One region of the Shewanella livingstonensis genome, then DNA from elsewhere that is predicted to be linked to it. Evidence: riboswitches for the same ligand, from Rfam matches in the RefSeq annotation. Region 1 holds a riboswitch; each other region holds the start of a gene.
The links. Region 1 has a riboswitch for cobalamin ahead of EGC82_RS06025 (ABC transporter ATP-binding protein). Riboswitches for the same ligand answer to the same signal wherever they lie in the genome.

Region 1 (4,591 bases):
TGAAATTGAGTTTACAATCGATTTGCCTTGCACGCATTTAAGGCCGGCTTCAATCACTTCCCATTTTGATGAGTCGATCATGATAGGCACGCGTGATATATCAGGCTCAGAGGCGATTAAGTTTAAAAACTTAGCCATCGACGCCGCGCCATCTAGCATGCCTTCGTCCATGTTGACGTCGATAATTTGCGCGCCGTTTTCAACCTGCTCGCGCACTACATCTAAGGCTTCTTCAAACTTTTCTTCTTTAATTAAACGTAAAAATTTGGCTGATCCGGTCACGTTAGCGCGTTCGCCCACGTTGACAAATAGCGAGTTTTTATCAATGGTTAGCGGCTCTAAACCCGATAAGCGGCATGCAACAGGAATGTCGGGTAATACCCGTGGTGCGTGGCGTAATACTGATTCACGAATGGCTTTTATGTGGCTTGGCGTACTACCACAGCAACCACCGACAATGTTGAGCATGCCTTCTTGTGCCCATTGATTTATGACTTCGGCCATTTCTTCTGGGGTTTCGTCGTAGCCACCAAACTCGTTGGGTAAACCGGCATTTGGGTGGGCAGACACATAACATTCGGCAATACGCGACAATTCTTCAACGTATGGGCGTAACTCTTTTGGCCCAAGGGCGCAGTTAAGGCCAATCGATAACGGCTTAATATGGCGCAGTGAGTTATAAAAGGCTTCGGTAGTTTGGCCTGTGAGTGTACGGCCAGAGGCGTCAGTAATGGTGCCTGATATCATGACCGGTAGGCGTTCGCCTATGTTGTCGAACACGGTTTCGATAGCAAATAGGGCGGCTTTGGCATTTAAGGTATCAAATATGGTTTCAACCATAATGATGTCGGCGCCACCTTCAATCAGCGCGCTAGTCGATTCTACATAGGCTTCGACCAGTTGATCAAAACTGACATTACGAAAAGCAGGGTCGTTAACATCTGGGCTGATAGAACAGGTACGGTTGGTTGGGCCTAAAACCCCTGCTACATAACGCTGATAACCTGTTTGCGCTGCCACTTCATCTGCCGCCTGGCGGGCGACTCGGGCACCTTCAAGATTAATTTCAGCCGACAAAGCTTGCATGTCGTAATCGGCCATGGCGATGGTGGTGGCGTTAAAGGTGTTGGTTTCAATGATGTCGGCACCGTCAAGCAGGTATTTGACATGAATGGCTTTAATCAGCCCTGGTTGGCTGAGCACTAATAAGTCATTGTTACCTTTAACATCGCAATGCCAATCTTTAAAACGTTCGCCGCGATAATCTTCTTCTTCCAACTTATGATCTTGGATCATGGTGCCCATCGCACCATCTAAAATCACAATACGCTCTGCTAACAATGCGTTAAGTTGTTCAAGTGTTTGACTGTGAGAAGTCGACTTCGCCATAACTGTTACCTTTTTATCACTATGTTACTTGATACCTTGATTAAGATAAGCATACCCTTATTTTTAAATAGTAGGGCGATAACATCATTGCTGATGACAGCTGTTGTATGCAATGGTTAGTTGCAACTGTGGAGCAGGGCTATTGCCTACAATGATGACCTTCTAAATGCTTATCTGTTAAGATAGTGTTTTGGACATATAAACGTATAGACGTCCATAGTACGCGAATTTTTACCGCTAGAGCAAGGTTGATTTAGGCTCCGTGAGCTTCAATTTGGTATAATTTGACTTATATAGATAGGGCGACGCAGTAAGTTAACCTTAGAATAGTTAATCCAAGTGATATCAAATTTGCCATTTGCTAGCCGTGTAAATTACTGTTTGATAATTATTTATTATATTTAGCAGAGGTTTATGTACATGAAACAAGCCAGGATAGTGTTTTTACGTCACGGTGAGTGCGAAGGCGGCGAAATAGCACGAGGCCAAATTGATGTACCATTAACGGCGCTGGGGCGCGAACAAATGCAGCGCGCCTTTACTTGCGTGCCGCAACCCATAAGCCAGCTATTTAGTTCGCCTTTAATACGTTGTCACCAGTTTGCACAGGCTTTGTCGCAACAGTTATCGGTACCGTTGCAAGTTTTACCAACCTTACAAGAGGTCAATTTTGGCGTGTGGGATGGCCAAGCATTTGATGAGATTTATCATGCAAGCCCAAGCCAATTTGATGCTTATTGGCAGGATCCATGGAAGGTTGAAAACACCCCCGAGAAGGGCGAAAGTGTGGTCGATTTTGCTGAGCGGGTGCAGCAGGGGTTAATGACAGTTGTCGACAGTTTGCAGCAAGTGTTGAATGAGGCAGATGAATCAATTCCTCAGGCATTGGTGGTAACTCATGGTGGTGTAATGAGATGTATTATGGGATATGTGCTTAATGCAGGCCAATGTAGCGGATTATTTGCTAACCTAGCGATCCCCTATGCTGCTATTATGGCGCTCGATGTTTATTGGCCTGACGGTGTTGATAATATTGATAGTTTTCAACCTGAGGTTGTGAATAATAAGGCCGCTAACGTGAGTTTTACACTACATTGGCCTAAGGCTTGATGATAATAAAACGGTGTTATAGCGTTATAAATTGAAGCATCGTCGCCTCGCCTATAATGTTATCGCTATTAGGCTATTATTTGCGTCATAATCATTGCACCGTCGTCGTTGCTTTATGACCATTTATCTAAGATATTATTTTAAATCCATTGTTTAAGATTATTATTTTAAAATTATAGCTTTAGGTTTGTAGTATTAAAACTGTCGTTTCAAGCTCGTAGTTTCAAGCTCGTAGTTTCAAGCTCGTAGTTTCAAGCTCGTAGTTTCAAAATCATAGCTTCAAAATTATAGTTTCAAAATCATAGTGCCTTTCAAGGTATTGGGAATTGGGATAAGCCCAAACTGTACCCGCAACTGTAAATGGACCTATTACCTATTGGTGCATAAGTCAGATACCAGCTTTGAATCGCCTCAATATCCATGCCTAAGCGGGTGACTTAGGGGAGTTATTAAATAGATGTATGTGTTAATTAATGAGACATGGCGAGGTAACTTACATGTCTGAATCTGTGTTAGATGTAAATCATCTTTTTTGGCAAGTTGATAATAAAACGATTCTGGCTGATATTCATTTCAGCCTACCTAAAGGGCAAATGCTAGGCTTAATTGGCCCTAATGGTGCGGGTAAGTCGAGCCTATTACGTTGTTTATATCGTTATATTGTGCCGACTAGCGGCGATATTGATATTTTTTCTCAATCTATCAGCGAGTTTTCATCTAAGTTACTAGCGCAAAATATTGCGGTGGTGCAACAAGATACGCCGCATTATTTTGACATGACAACCGAACAGTTAGTCACTATGGGACTAACACCGCATAAAGGCTTATTTGATCCTAATACTGCCCAAGATCGAGAGCGTGTATTAAGTGCATTGACCAAAGTAGGCTTGTATGAAAAAGCGCAACAACAATATGAACTGTTATCTGGCGGTGAGAAGCAACGTGCACTTATCGCTCGCGCTATTGTGCAGCAGCCGCATATTCTTATTTTAGATGAACCTACCAATCATTTAGATATTCGTTATCAAATTCAAATTCTTGAACTGGTTAAGTCATTAGGCATTAGCGTTATTGCGTCTATACATGATCTAAACTTAGCCAGCGCAATGTGCGACAAGTTATTACTACTCGACCAGGGACGTTTAATTGCAAAAGGCACCCCAACAGAGGTGTTAACCGAGCGGCAAATTAGCGAGGTGTTTGGCGTGTGCTGCGACATCAATGTGCATCCACAGCATGGTAAACCGTTAATCAGTTATTTTTATGGCTACCAAGCAAGCCAAAAAGGGTGTCCTAATAATGATTGATGCATCCCAACGCCGATATTATGTTTGCTTTAGTTTGTTAGTGTTTGCCACCCTACTTACGCCTATTTTTGCCGCGAGTTTTGGTGCCGCTAATATTCATCTTAATGACGTATTGATGATATTTAATACTTTATTAGGTGGCGACATGGCGAGTGCTATTAATGGCAGTGACCATGCGATTAAGTTAACTGAGCGAATTGTGCTTGAATTACGTTTACCGCGGATTTTATTGGCCTTTGTGGCTGGTGCAGGGTTGTCTATTGCTGGCAGTGTATTGCAAACCGTGACCCGTAATCCGTTAGCCGATCCTTATTTATTTGGTATTAGTTCTGGGGCGTCATTTGGCGCTGTGGTCGTAGTGTCATTATTCAGTCAAACCGGTTTGTTTGCCGATATATTTTCTGGGGGACTAGCCATAGCCCCTAGTTTTACTGCTCAACCTTGGTGGTCTTGGTCGACGTTAAGCATACCTATTGGGGCGTTTATTGGTGCCAGTTTGTCGGTATTAATTGTATTTGTTTTGTCGGGTCCTGGTCGAAGTAGCCAGGTTGAACGCATGTTGTTGTCTGGTGTGGCCACCTCATTTTTGTTCGGCGCACTGACCAGTTTATTACTGTATTTCTCTAGTCCGCAGGCCGCGGCGTCAGTATTATTTTGGAGCTTGGGTAGCTTTGCTAAAGCCAGTTGGTCTAATTTACTGTTACCCAGTGTTACTGTGGTTATTAGTTTATTGATTATGTTGGCGTTTAGACGGCAAATTATGGCGCTGCAAGCGGGCGACGAAA
Region 2 (4,591 bases), 1.2 Mb from region 1:
CATGGCGATGGCAAATATGGGCGACACAATAAAAATCGGAATTAAGATAAATAATAGCCAGCTGGGTTTAAGCATATATTTGCCCTTTGAGTTCACTGGCCGATGAATTTACATTTTCATCTTTGTTTTCAGTTTCAGTGACTGGCTTAGGTGCGAATTGATATAACGACTTACTGGGCTGTGAAAATTTAAATCGAATACTGGGGTAAACATTATTTGAGTGGTAGTAAATATCTGCGTCTACAAGATATACATGTTTTATATTTTCTTGAGTGAGTACGTCATTGGGCGTACCAAATGCAGAGACTTTACCTTGATGAAGTAATAACAAACTATCGCAATACGCACTTGCAAGGTTCAAGTCGTGTATTGAAGCAATTACAGTAATGCCCAAACTTTTAACTAATTTAAGTGTTTCAATTTGGTAATGAATGTCTAAATGATTAGTCGGTTCATCTAAAATAAGTAACTGTGGTTGTTGCAATAATGCCCTTGCTATTAATACTCGTTGTTGTTCCCCTCCTGATAATGAATCAAAATTATCGTTAGCTTTGTCGAGTAAATTGACTCGGTTGAGTTGCGCATTAATTTGTGTTGTTTCATCTGCTTGGTTAACGCTTTTCCACCAGGGCTTTTTGGCTAATAAACCCGATCTTAAAAATTGTCGAACAGTCATGGTAAATCCTGTTGGACAATGCTGTGTAACTACTGCCACATGGCGCGCAAACTCAGCTTGGGAATAGCTAGAAATATTGTGTCCATTGAGAAAAACCTCACCCGCACTCGCTTTTATATAACGATATAGGCACCGTAATAAGGTTGACTTACCCACGCCGTTTGGACCAAGAATACCAATGAATTCACCTTTATTTACCGTAAATGATACCTTATCAAGCACCGACTTTTTATCTGTTGACCAGCAAACATCTTTCACTGTTACGTGAGAATATTGAGTTCTGTGGTGATGGCTATCGTATTGGCAGTTCATCTTAACCTCGCGTTAGCAAACCTTTGGGGAAAAAGAATGTGTTAACCTTTTAATCAGGATTAACACATTCAATTGGTAACCTTAGAATTTGTTATAACTCACACTTAAATACCACTGTGCACCGGGGCCGTAGTAATCAGCATTTGATATAATATCTTCGTCAAATAGGTTGTTTGCCTTTAACCGAAACTGCCAGTTTTGCGCCAATGTGTAACCAATACTTGCATCCACTTTATGGTAAGCATCGTTGTATTCGGCGCCATCTTTACGCTTGCCTTGATAATGGTAATCAAGTCTTAAATCCCAATCCGCGATTGGGTAGGCGAGAGAAAAGTCAGCCTCATGTTCACTTCGGCCTTCTAGCTCTACATTAGTGAGTTTATTTTCAGTATCTAGGTAGGTATAACTCAGTGTGTGCTGTAGGCCATTAACCGTAAAGTTAACACCAAATTCAGCACCTTTAATTGAGGCTTCATCAACATTTTCAGGACGATAAATATCCCAATCATTTTGATCTTTTTCACCCGTGTTCACCCAGTTAATAAGATCATCGACTTCTGTATCAAATACACTGACATAAGCATTATAATCTTCGTTTGTGTAACTTAGTGTTAAGTCGACATTGGTAGAGGTTTCTGACGTAAGATCTGGGTTACCAGAATTGGGCCAGTATAAGTCATTAAAAGTAGGTGCTTTAAAACCAGTTCCATAGCCCAAACTCATGCGCCAATTATCATCAAATCGATAACCCGCACTGAGATTGAACGATGTTTCACTGTCAATATTTTCGACATCGTCGTAACGAACTACGCCTTCAAGTAACCATTGATTAATATCAACTCGAGCAAGAGCAAAAACCGCTGTTATATCACGTTCATTTTGGGCGTAATAGCCGTCTACTTCTTCGGAGATGTAATCAGCACCCGCATTAAACGTCAGCATGTCGTTTACTGTAAACTGGTTTATCCAACTCACTTGGTCACGCGTTGTTTCGTATAACGACTTGCCCTCAACGCCATTACGGAAATTTTCATTTGAATCTTGGCTCTGACCAATTAACAACTTAGATTCCCAGGCATCTGACTGGTATTGCGCTGCTGCGTTAACGTAGTAATTATCAAAATCAGCTTCATTACCGCCCCAAGAACTGTCGTATTCAGAGTTTCCTGAAGAATATTGACCATTCCAGCTGATTAACCATTGATCGGTAATATTTTGTAATCCATTAAGACCCACGCTCAGTCTGTCATATCCATCATCATCAGTCTCAGCGTCACGCTTAGCATCAAAACCATCACTTTGCTCTTTTGACACGGTCACACTGGTTAATCCATCACCATGTGAAATGCCGCCGCCAGCGCTGTAGCGAGAATAATTATCGCTACCTAATTCAGCACCAACAAAGCCTTCGTCTTGTGCATATTTACGAGTAAATATTTGGATAACCCCACCAATGGCATCGCTGCCCCATATAGACGCCCTCGGGCCTTTTACCACTTCAATACGTTCTATTTGTTCTGGTGATAGGCCATTAAAACTAGCGCTACCTAGGGTTGCTGAACTAATACGGGCACCATCTACAAGCACCAAGACATGATCTGAATTAGCACCACGAATACTCACACTAGCGGTTTGACCCGCACCACCGGTACGGGTAACACTCACACCGGGTAATTGTTCTAATAAATCAACCACAGATTTAGGATTAATCTGTGCTATTTCTGTCCGCTCAATGGTATTGACGACGGCAAGACGTTGTTCAGGGGAAGCGTCAAAGCGATCAGCAGTGACCACCATAACGTCATCCATTTCTTGTGAGGCTACCTGGAAACTTGCTGCACACATTAAGGCAACAATAGATAAGCGCGTTTTTAACTGCATGGTTTTTCCTTAGAAAAAAGTTAAAAGCGCGGGAATGCTCCCTTTGGGGGAGATAATCAAAATAGAGGTTGTTTCATCTTATTCTGATCACAACAGATAAAACCGAGTGAGAGTGAAGCCTAGTGTTAAATACACCCTAATTGCCGACACTATTATACTTGGTCGTCTGCTCAAGAAACCCGCTTGAGTCAAAGTCTAATAGAGGTCGGTCTCCTGGCTCTCAGCGTCTAAACATATTCCTTCCCGATCGTCGACCAGTGGTATTAATATGTTGCTCTGATTACAGTTGCAGGCACAGCCGCGGTATCTCACCGCATTCCCATGAACTAGTTATATATTGTTTATATTACTGTCCACCTCTACATGCCAAGCAAGTTACCCCCAGTTTTATTATTCGCCTAGGAGCAAGATCACAGATACATTTTTTTCAAATAAAGTGTGTGATTTCTTACAGTACTTTTGAAGGTTTTTGACTGACTTTTATGTGAAAATCTAGGTCTATCTTCATCAAATCATTTTTCTGGCACGAAGAATTTCTGGCTCTATAATCAATACCCAATTGTTGCTAAAGGGTTTGAATATCCTCTAGACGTCAAACGAAATTCAAACAATTAAGTGACACACTTCATAATTTGACAACTCACGCGGCTTTTTTTACAGAAAACAACACTGAACACTAATCAACTTAACCTCACCATACTTGTGCAAAAAAATGTGTTTAAGACTTAAACATAATAAATAGGTATGTATGATGAAATTATATAATAAAACACTGATAAGCTTATTGATGGTGAGTTTATGGGGCTGTGGTTCAGAAGACAAAACTGTGGTCGATGCACCACAGCCAATCGTTACCGAAACGCCTGCGGACTCAAAAGTCGTTAACGAAGCCTGGAATTACATTGAAACTCCTTATTTCGATATTAAAGGGTTTGAATTAAGAGGAAATGTTGGGGTTAATATTGGCCGACTTGAAGACAATACCACCAAATGGGTTGGCACAGGCCTGTATCTTCAAGCAACTGGTGACAGTTCTCGAGATATAAATGGTGATGGCAGAGTTGCTTTCAACGATGCAGCACTAGCAGGCATTGTTAATAAAGAAACGGGACCTGCTTACACCCAAAATACACAAGCTATGATTGATTATCTTGCAACTAACCCCGATGGGCTTGGCGCGGGCACTGCAAGACCTGATATCTTTAAACCAGGTCACTATAGTCCGTTTGATTTGCTTCGTTTTATTGTGGGTACCCGTGCTGATATGCGCTGGGAAGGTGATATAACCTCTTATAAAGATTCACAATATAATACGTTTGAATACAAAATTTCTTGGGATGCTAACGGTGATGGCCTGTTTGATGAAAATGACGGTGAACACTTTAATAGTGAAAACTGGCATTTTTCAATATTCCCATCAATTGGTCAAAATAGACAATATGGAAACCGATCGTTTGAAACGAGTTATGACCGCATCGACCAATTTTGGTTGAAACGAGAGATGAAAATTAGATTCTTACCATTCACTGATGAGATGACCAATAGACGACATTGGGTGTGGCAGCAAGAACAGGATCGTCTAGCGGCTGATGATGGGAAATACATTATTCCAAAAGTATTTCATATTAATTCTTTTACAGGTGAACTGCAGGTAGTTGCTCAAAATGTAGAAGTACACCCTTTTAATCTTCGCTCTGATGTATTCCAAGAGGGAGTTATGAC
Region 3 (4,591 bases), 1.3 Mb from region 1:
ACCTAACTCTAGTTTAGATGTTCGGCATACGCTGGATATATTTGCACATTTAACCAAGCTTAATGCCAGTGTAATTACTTCGGTGCACGATATTAATTTGGCATTACACCATTTCGACCGGTTTGTTTTTTTCAAAAATGGTCGATTACTTTATGACGTTAACCGCGCTGATGTCAGCGCTGAATTATTATCTGAGGTATATGATGTTTCGGTTTCTATTGATAATCGCAGCTTTAGCTTTTTCCACTAACAATTATGCCTACGAAAGAGTGGTGTTACTTGCCCCTGCAGCTGGAGACTTATTTATTCAGTTGCAACAGCAGCATAAAGTCGTTGGGGTTACTCGTAATAATGACGATTTTAAAGATGCACTTAAAATAGGTAGCCATATAAAGCCGAATATTGAATTGATTAAATCATTAAATCCCGATTTAATCATTATCGATTCGACTCGCTTTTTTAGTGATGAGATGGCGTCTTTATTAGGCGCAAAAACAGTCATTTATAATCCTGTAACCTTAAATGCTGTGTTAGAGCAAATTCATCATCTTGGCACCTTACTCGATTGCCCAAATCAAGCTAATGAGTTAGTCACTACATTAACTCAAGTACTGCAAAAAATTAAGCCTCTGGTCAAAAAACCTTCTGTAATTTACGAAGTCACTCAAATGCCCCTGACCATAGCGGGTAAAGGCAATATTGTCAGTGATATTATTCACTCTGCGGGCGGAGAATTAATGGCTCCTTCGACTCGTAAGCTGATTAAATTTAATGTGGAATCTGTGCTCGTTAGCCAGCCTGATTATTACCTTTATCAAATAGGTCCAATGAACCCCAATCCACAACCACCTGAAACACGCCAATTATATAAGATGTTACCGAGCAAGTTTATACAAGTTGAACAATTATCCTACTCTAGAGCCAATAGCCAATCTTTTTATATTGCTGCAGAATTAAATCGTCAATTTAACAAATCATAAGTTTTGATGTGATCTGTAGACGGTTATAGATCACAACTTGGTTTAACAATCTAAATTACTGATATTTCTCACACTGTTTTGCCAGCAATTAGTCCCTAAAATTAATCTTAGTTAAGGCGCCTTAAGGCGACTCTATTAGGTTATTAAAGCGATATTTACATCGATAATCACATCGGTAATTCCATCGTTTAATAATACCTATAAGAGTTAGGGGAACCAGATGAAATTTCTGGACTGTACCCGCAACTGTAAAAGATAAAGCGTAGATAAATACGCAGCTGAACTCAATACCACTGGCGCAAGCTGGGAAGGTGAGATTCAGTATAATCTTGAGCCAGGATACCCACTTTAACCATCATGATAAAAACTGGGCGGGCGTTCCTAGTGAGTTTATACCTCAGTGATAACAGCCCTTGATTCAGTACTCAATATTCGATGAATTGCTTGAGTTTTATAAAGACTCAATTTTAGGGTTAATTGTGGATATAACGTCAAAAAACTCACCGATGGAAGCTGATTTTCCTTCGCAAGTGACAAAGATAAAGAAAAGTCGAAATCGCAAGGAATTGCGAAAAGGCTATACTACAGGTGCCTGCGCAACTGCAGCTTCTTTAGGCGCATTATCTCAATTACTCACAAATGAATCTATATCAACTATTCAAATTACCTTACCAACAACTGAACAAGTCACGTTCAATTTGCAGACAATCTTACAGACTCCTCAACAAGTCACTTGTTATGTCATCAAAGATGCCGGTGATGACCCAGACTGTACCGACAAAGCACATATCACAACAACAGTCAGTTTAACCGACAAACCCGGTATAACATTTGTCGCAGGAAATGGCGTGGCCACTGTAACTTTACCCGGCTTAGAACTTGCTGTGGGCGAACCTGCAATTAATCCTGTGCCCCGTAAGATGATCCGAGAACATCTATTACCCTTACTTGCAAAATATAGTCAAGGTGGCGCAAGAGTAGAAATATCAGTGCCTAATGGCGAAAAGATGGCAGAAGAATCGATTGCAAAACGATTAGGACTCATTGGTGGCATTTCAATATTAGGTACTCGTGGAACCGTTTTCCCTTATTCAACCTCTGCGTATTCCGCTTCTATTAGACAAAATATCATGGTTGCCAAAGCACAAGGTCTAGACACTGTGTATCTCACCACCGGCAGCCGTACCGAAAAAGCTGCCATGGAATATTTTCCTCAACAACCAGAATTAGCCTTCGTTCAAGTGGGTGATTTTAGTGGTGTGGGGCTACGAGCGGCTGCCCGTTACGAAATGAAACATGTAGAACTTGTCACCATGATAGGTAAGTTGTGCAAGTTAACCGCAGGAAATATGTTGACCCATGTCAGTGGTAGGGCAATTAATTTCAACCATCTTGCAGACATCGCCGCCACTATGTGTAAAGAACAAGATGTAGATGCTATTCGTCATGCTTTAACAGGGCGGCATCTCCTGCAAATGAAACCGCCGTTACCTGATGCCTTCTTTGAACAAATTTGTTTAGTTGCTGCAAAACACTGCATAGCTTATGCACATCATTCATATCAATTTAGTTTGCGCCTGGTTGACTTTAACGGCGCAACAATCGCACGCGTGACTCTGGGAGAAAAACAATGACAGCTATGTCACAGATGACGACACAAGGCCGCCAAATAGAAAATGATTCTTTTTCTATTATCGATCATGAAATACAGACGTTTCACGGTGGTCACCACTTTTCTGACGGTGAGTGGAATGTGGTGAGAAGAGCCATTCATACCAGTGGTGATTTTGAATTTGCAACATTATATCAATTTAGTGATAAAGCGGTGGAAACAGGCGTTAACGCATTGAAAAATGGTTGTAATATTATTTCCGACGTTACCATGATTACCGCAGGGCTAAGCGCCCAACGCAAAGCCGTATTTGGTAACCAGGCTTATTGTTTTATTAGCAACGAAACCGTGATTGAACGTGCTAAGGCAAGTGGTTCTACAAGAGCAATAGAGTCTATGCGATATGCACGAGATCAAGGCTTGCTCGACGGCGCAATTATTGGTGTGGGTAATGCGCCAACTGCATTACTAGAGGTGCTTACCATGATCCAAGCGGGTGAAATAAAACCTGCACTCATTATTGGTATTCCAGTCGGTTTTGTTAAAGCCGTTGAGTCTAAACAATTACTCGTAGATCAAAACCAAGTTGACTATATAGCCTCTTTGGGCAGAAAAGGTGGCAGTCCTCTCGTTGTTTCTAGTATTCATGCATTATTAGTCGAGGCAGCTAAATGAGAGGTCAATTACGTTTAGTCGGTATTGGCGATGATGGCTGTTTAAGCCTAACCAGTCGTGCAATGAATGCAATTTCTGAAGCTGAAGTTTTAGCTGGGAGCGAGCGCCATTTAGCATTTGTTCCGCAATACACAGGTCAGAAGCTTGCAATGACTTCGCCTCTTTCTGGTTTCATTACCCAAGTCGTTGAGCTTGCCAGCCGTCAAGATGTTTGTGTGCTCGCATCTGGTGATCCTTTGTTTTTCGGAATTGGTCAGTTATTGCTAAAAGCTGCTGCGAAAGCAAATGTCGACGTAGACATTATTCCATCACTATCAAGTGTACAACTTGCTTGTGCCCGTTATGGATGGTCAAGCCAACAATTGACCATGTTGTCAGTTCATGGCCGTTCATTAACTGGACTCGTTGCAAAATTACAGCAAGCTGATGAATTTGCACTATTAACCGATGGTGTTAATTCCCCTCAGGTTGTAGCCGCTCATTTATTAACGTTTGCCGAAACACACTGGCAGATCCATGTCTGTGAGGCGCTAGGTGGCGTCGATGAACGTTGCCGAACATTCACAGTAGCTGAACTGGTCGCAGGGGAAGCAGGGGAAGTAAACCCTTTAAACTTAATGCTATTGCGCCGTGGAGATCAAGCCCCTTGGAATGGCAAACCGGGTCATGTTGCAGATGAAGAATATGCTAAACGGATTCCTTCACAAGGGCTCATTACTAAGGCGCCTATTCGTGCTGTAGCCATTGCTAATCTTAATTTAACACCCGACAGCATAATGTGGGATATCGGTACAGCATCCGGTTCGGTGGCGATAGAAAGTGCAAAGCAGGCATGGCGTGGTCAGATTTATGCCATTGAATGTAATAGTGATTGCTTTGAAATGTTAGCAGCAAATCGTGAACTGCATAAAGTCGATAATATGAACATCATCAAGCATAAAGCACCGGATGGTTTAGCTGATTTACCGGCACCAGATGCAGTATTTTGCGGCGGTAGCCGTGGTCAAATGAGCGCTATTTTCACCCATGTAATGCAAGTCTTGAAAACTGGAGGGCGTTTTATTGTGTCTGCCGTTACGCTCGACAGTGTCACTGAGTTATTTAACTTATGTCGACAGCATGAAATAGAGCCACAAATATTAATGCTTAATATCTCAAAGACAAAACCCTTAGCACATTACACCTGCTATCAAGCAGAAAACCCTATTCATTTATTTATTATAGAAAAGAGATAATCTACGTATGACAACTAAAATTGGAAAATTATATGCCATTGGTGTCGGTCCTGGCGCGGGCGATTTAATGACATTACGAAGCGTGCGTC
Region 4 (4,591 bases), 1.3 Mb from region 1:
TTCAGGTAAAAGCGACTAATATTGATCTCAGTCGCAATATTATAACTTTGATTCATACTGGCCATGGCGAGTAAGCCTGGAAATAAAAATGTTAAGTAATCAACCCCGTTAACAGATGTTCCCTCTCCGACACCGTAACCAAATGCCATTAAATAAAGAAAAGGTGGAACGGCTGCAGCCATAACAACCCGCAACAGTTTCTTTCTAAGCACCATGGTTTCACGGTAATAAATCCCTACAACTCCACTAAGCATTTTTAACCAACCTTTGTCCTGTCATTTGTAAAAAGGCATCTTCAAGGGTTGTCTGTCTGATACTCACTGTTTCAGCTAATTCGGCTAATCGGTTCATGGCATGCCCACGGCTGGCAAAAAACTCTTGTCGACGATCTTGCCCTACTTCAAGTACATGAGAACCTAAATCTTGCTTTAATGTTTCTACATTACTGTCTGCAATAATTTTGCCACGATCGATAAAAATGACCCTACTGGCCATTCTTTCAGCTTCTTCTATATAATGAGTGGTGAGGAAAATGGTACAGTCGAATTCTTTATTTATTTTGGATAAAAAATCCCACATTTTACGTCGGCTATGAGGGTCGAGTCCTACCGTTGGTTCGTCAAGGAATAGAATTTTAGGATTGTGCATAAGCGCACGAGCTATGACGAGCTTACGTTTCATTCCGCCTGATAATTTCTCTGAAGGGATATCTCGGTGTTCTTCAAGTTCGGCGAAGGCTAAACTTTCGTTAATTCTATGTGTGAGTGCTTTGCCACGCATTTTATACAACAAACCGTGTACGGTAAGGTTTTCTACGGGGGTTAATTCTCGATCAATATTATTATGTTGCGGAACAACGCCAATTAACTGTTTTAATGCTAGTCGATCAGTACTATGTGCATGACCATCATATAAAATATCACCAGAATCGGGGGAGATTAGGCCTGTTAACATCTTAATTAACGTTGTTTTACCCGCACCATTAGGCCCTAAGAAAGCGCATATATCTCCACGATTAATGCAAAAACTTGCATTATCTACAGCTTTTCGTTTTCCAAAACTTCGATGTAAACTTTTACCTTCTAATACAGGAGTATTGATTGATAAAGGCACTTCTGAAGTTGACATAACATTATTTACTGGCATAAATTTTAATTATTCTTCAAAAAGAAGAAATCCTAAAACTGATGTTCCGGCCAAGAACGTTAAATTTTGCTGAAGAAGAAAAGGTATACTTCTTTCCCAGTAAAGGTGGTATTAAGGATATGTCTTTATAAATTAACATAATAATACCAATCTTACCTGAACTGTGATTCGGATAGGCCCGCCCGATATTCAGCTTTTTTGTTGATTAGGGTTCTCTGGCTTCTGATTTGTCTCTATGTATACGACTCATTTATAATATAAATCTAGGTACATAAAGGTAAACAGTTACAGTTGCGGGTACAGCCCAGAAATAACATCTGGTTCCCCCTCAAATTAGGGTTGAATGAGTATTAAATATTAAGACTCATTCAACAATCTGGCCAAATGGCAAATCAACTTCGCAAGTGTATTGAGATATAATGAGTAAAGCACTGTGATAATTAACAGCTTTTTTAGCAAGGTTATGGTTCTGTGATCTAAACCGTATTGGACAATGACCCAATCTCTATATATTCTCCCTTAAGTAGTGTACCTTAAATGGATATTGACCTGTTTCCCGGAAATCCCGCCATAACCAATTTGATTTCGACCTTCCCCCACGACCTTTAAATATCAACTCATATCTGTTAAAAACTGAGCTGTTATTTTAGCAATTATTAATGAATTTAATTTCATGCACCTTCTCAGCCTGAGCCTGTAGAGATTAGGGAGTAATGCGTTATTTAACTGTGTAAAAAAAATATTGATTATGGGGTTATTAACTGTTTCATTAAAACTCATATCACACAAAATATTGATAAAATATGAGATTATTAACACTAATTTTAATAAAGAACCATTTTTGCACATTACTTCTCATATTAATAAATAAATACTTGAGCCCTATGGCATAAACAATAACAATTAATATTGCATTCAATACTTCTAAATAAGTAGAGTGACCACGTCGAAATACCCGCTGATCATCTATTGTCAGTTAATTCATGCTGGAAGCCGAACAGGCTTATTAAGTTCTATTGATTTACAATATAAGGACCACATATGAAACGATTTAATAAGGTATTTGCTGTCATTATTGGTTCAACTTTACTCATCTCTAATAGTTACGCAGCGGAAAAAAATATGGATAACAAACCCCAAAACGCTATCGTTATAGCCGCTTTTGGTACCACTTATGATTCGACTCTTGCATCGCTACTTGATATAAAATCGTCAATGCAAACCAGGTATCCAAATACAGAAGTCAGACTTGCGTTTACCTCTAATTTTATCAGAAAAAAATGGCACAAAAGAGCAACAGATAAAACCTATATTGCAGAACATCAGAATGTACCCGCAACCTTATATAATGTAAAAAATGTTCTTGGTACTCTCGCTGATTTACAAGACTTAGGCTTTAGTAATATTGTTGTACAGCCTACCCATTTAACACATGGTGAAGAGTACATGGACACTAAAGCCATTGTCGATGCCCTTGCAGATATTGAAACAATAAAACCCAAATTTAAACCTTTTAAACGTCTTGCTCTTGGGCGTCCGTTACTTGGTACTTGGGGCGTTAAATATCCTTACCATCAAGATATACATTCTCTTGCAATAGCTCTCAAAGACGATGTTGCTCAAGCAAAATTACAAAATAGAGCTCTGGTATATATGGGCCACGGTAACGAACATTTATCAACGGGTTTGTACAAAGAGTTCGAAATAGAGATGAACAAAATGTATCCCCAAGTTAAAACTTTTGTGGGGTTAGTTGAAGGTTTTCCTGATTTAAATAACATCGTTATGCAAATAGAATCACAACATGTAACCAGTATAATGTTACGTCCATTAATGATTGTTGCAGGCGATCACGCCAACAACGATATGGCTGGCGATGAAAAAGATTCATGGAAAACGGTGTTAACGACACTTGGAATAAACGTTAACACTGTACTCGAAGGGTTAGGAGAAAAGCCTGCTGTACAGGCTATATTTATACAACATGCTAATGATGCCGCAAATGATTTAGGTATCCAATTAAACTAAATTTTAGTAAGTGATAGAAATTAAAAAGTGCCATCAATATAATTGATGGCACTTTTTTGCTGAATTATGCCGTTATTCGAGATATTTATATTATTTAAGAGTTAATACTTTTGGCAGTACACTTTCTAACCTGAGCCATTGATCTTCATTCAGTGGTAAACCAAACCTTAACGCATCTTCTTCATCTGTTAATCTGACAAAAACAGCCTCTTTACATAAGTTATCATGGACTTCTTTTGCATTGGGTAAGTACAAAGTCTGAAACAGACTAGAACCAGAAATCCGCCACCTTTCAGTATTTCCAGACAGATCGTGAGGGTCTTGTATTTGATTTGTAGCAATCTTAGTTAATAACACTGCAAGTCTCTCAGTACTTTTTTTGAGTCTGGCACATTGAAATTTATGCCAACCGCTATCTTCAAGTGCTTGCTTAGTCACTTCACGAGAGGGCCCAGCTATAATCCACGGCCCTATCTCTGCAGCTAAACGATGTAGGATTGGAGTATTGGCGATAACGAACCCAACTCGAATGCCTGCTAGACCGAAAAATTTACCAATAGACCTTAATATAATGAGATTGTTTTTTGGACATAAATGGCTAAGACTACTGTTATTATCAATATCAGCAAACGCCTCATCAACAACCAGTAAGCCGTCATTTGCTGATAATAACTGGTGCCATTCCAAAAGTTGTTTATTGCTGATCAATAAACCGCTTGGGTTGTTAGGGTTAATCACAACTAATGCATTTACATCGGCAACTATAGTAGAGCTAGGGACACCGTCATAATGAACGACTTGCCAACCCGCTTTGAGCCAAGCTTTTTCATGTTCTTTGTAACCTTGTTTTGGCAAACCAACCTTTAGATTAATATTTGAAGACAAATATTGCGGTTTTTCCTTAAGGTGATCCAACCATACTTTAGGTAACAATTGGATTGCCATTTGAGAGCCCGCCACGGCTAAAAGAGAATCTGTTTGATAATATTGCCGCGCCGCTGCTTCTAACCCATCTTCCTCTTCTGGTAATCTATTCCAACATAATGTGTCGACATTGGTAAATGGGTAAGTCCAAGGGCTCACGCCAGTTGAAAGATCTAGCCAATTGGAAAATGGAATTTGATATTTATCAGATGCAAGCCTCAGCCGGCCGCCATGCATTAATCCGCTCAAAGCGATATTCCTTGTGATAACAACAAACTAAAATAAACAATCCCTAAACACACAGCCCACAATATTGCACCGCGATCCACCAACTGAATCGCATTATTAATGCTGTTCCAATCGGGCTTAGGCCCTTTACCTAGTAAAGGTTTATCACATTTATAGCCGTCATATTCTGCGGCCCCGCCAATGGTAATACCTAATGAACCCGCGCCACTAGCCATAACAGGCCCACCATTAGGGCTGGCACATT

Region 2: it holds a riboswitch for cobalamin, as region 1 does, so the genes downstream of both, EGC82_RS11260 (TonB-dependent receptor domain-containing protein) here and EGC82_RS06025 (ABC transporter ATP-binding protein) in region 1, are expected to answer to the same signal.
Region 3: it holds a riboswitch for cobalamin, as region 1 does, so the genes downstream of both, EGC82_RS11365 (cobalt-precorrin-5B (C(1))-methyltransferase) here and EGC82_RS06025 (ABC transporter ATP-binding protein) in region 1, are expected to answer to the same signal.
Region 4: it holds a riboswitch for cobalamin, as region 1 does, so the genes downstream of both, EGC82_RS11340 (ABC transporter ATP-binding protein) here and EGC82_RS06025 (ABC transporter ATP-binding protein) in region 1, are expected to answer to the same signal.

The regions. Positions count from the first base shown of each region.
Region 1 covers NZ_CP034015.1:1,391,232-1,395,822, forward strand. Annotated here, with positions in the region: gene metH (methionine synthase) at 1-1,389, opposite strand, end outside; gene EGC82_RS06020 (histidine phosphatase family protein) at 1,810-2,499, shown strand; cobalamin riboswitch at 2,797-2,917, shown strand; gene EGC82_RS06025 (ABC transporter ATP-binding protein) at 2,997-3,806, shown strand; gene EGC82_RS06030 (FecCD family ABC transporter permease) at 3,799-4,591, shown strand, end outside.
Region 2 covers NZ_CP034015.1:2,628,862-2,633,452, reverse strand. Annotated here, with positions in the region: gene EGC82_RS11270 (FecCD family ABC transporter permease) at 1-75, opposite strand, end outside; gene EGC82_RS11265 (ABC transporter ATP-binding protein) at 68-988, opposite strand; gene EGC82_RS11260 (TonB-dependent receptor domain-containing protein) at 1,070-2,869, opposite strand; cobalamin riboswitch at 3,056-3,245, opposite strand; gene EGC82_RS11255 (hypothetical protein) at 3,621-4,591, shown strand, end outside.
Region 3 covers NZ_CP034015.1:2,650,746-2,655,336, forward strand. Annotated here, with positions in the region: gene EGC82_RS11355 (ABC transporter ATP-binding protein) at 1-250, shown strand, start outside; gene EGC82_RS11360 (ABC transporter substrate-binding protein) at 201-980, shown strand; cobalamin riboswitch at 1,168-1,345, shown strand; gene EGC82_RS11365 (cobalt-precorrin-5B (C(1))-methyltransferase) at 1,460-2,614, shown strand; gene EGC82_RS11370 (precorrin-8X methylmutase) at 2,611-3,267, shown strand; gene cbiE (precorrin-6y C5,15-methyltransferase (decarboxylating) subunit CbiE) at 3,264-4,502, shown strand; gene cobI (precorrin-2 C(20)-methyltransferase) at 4,510-4,591, shown strand, end outside.
Region 4 covers NZ_CP034015.1:2,644,241-2,648,831, reverse strand. Annotated here, with positions in the region: gene EGC82_RS11345 (ABC transporter permease) at 1-254, opposite strand, end outside; gene EGC82_RS11340 (ABC transporter ATP-binding protein) at 247-1,128, opposite strand; cobalamin riboswitch at 1,341-1,509, opposite strand; gene EGC82_RS11335 (sirohydrochlorin cobaltochelatase) at 2,188-3,174, shown strand; gene EGC82_RS11330 (threonine-phosphate decarboxylase) at 3,265-4,347, opposite strand; gene cbiB (adenosylcobinamide-phosphate synthase CbiB) at 4,344-4,591, opposite strand, start outside.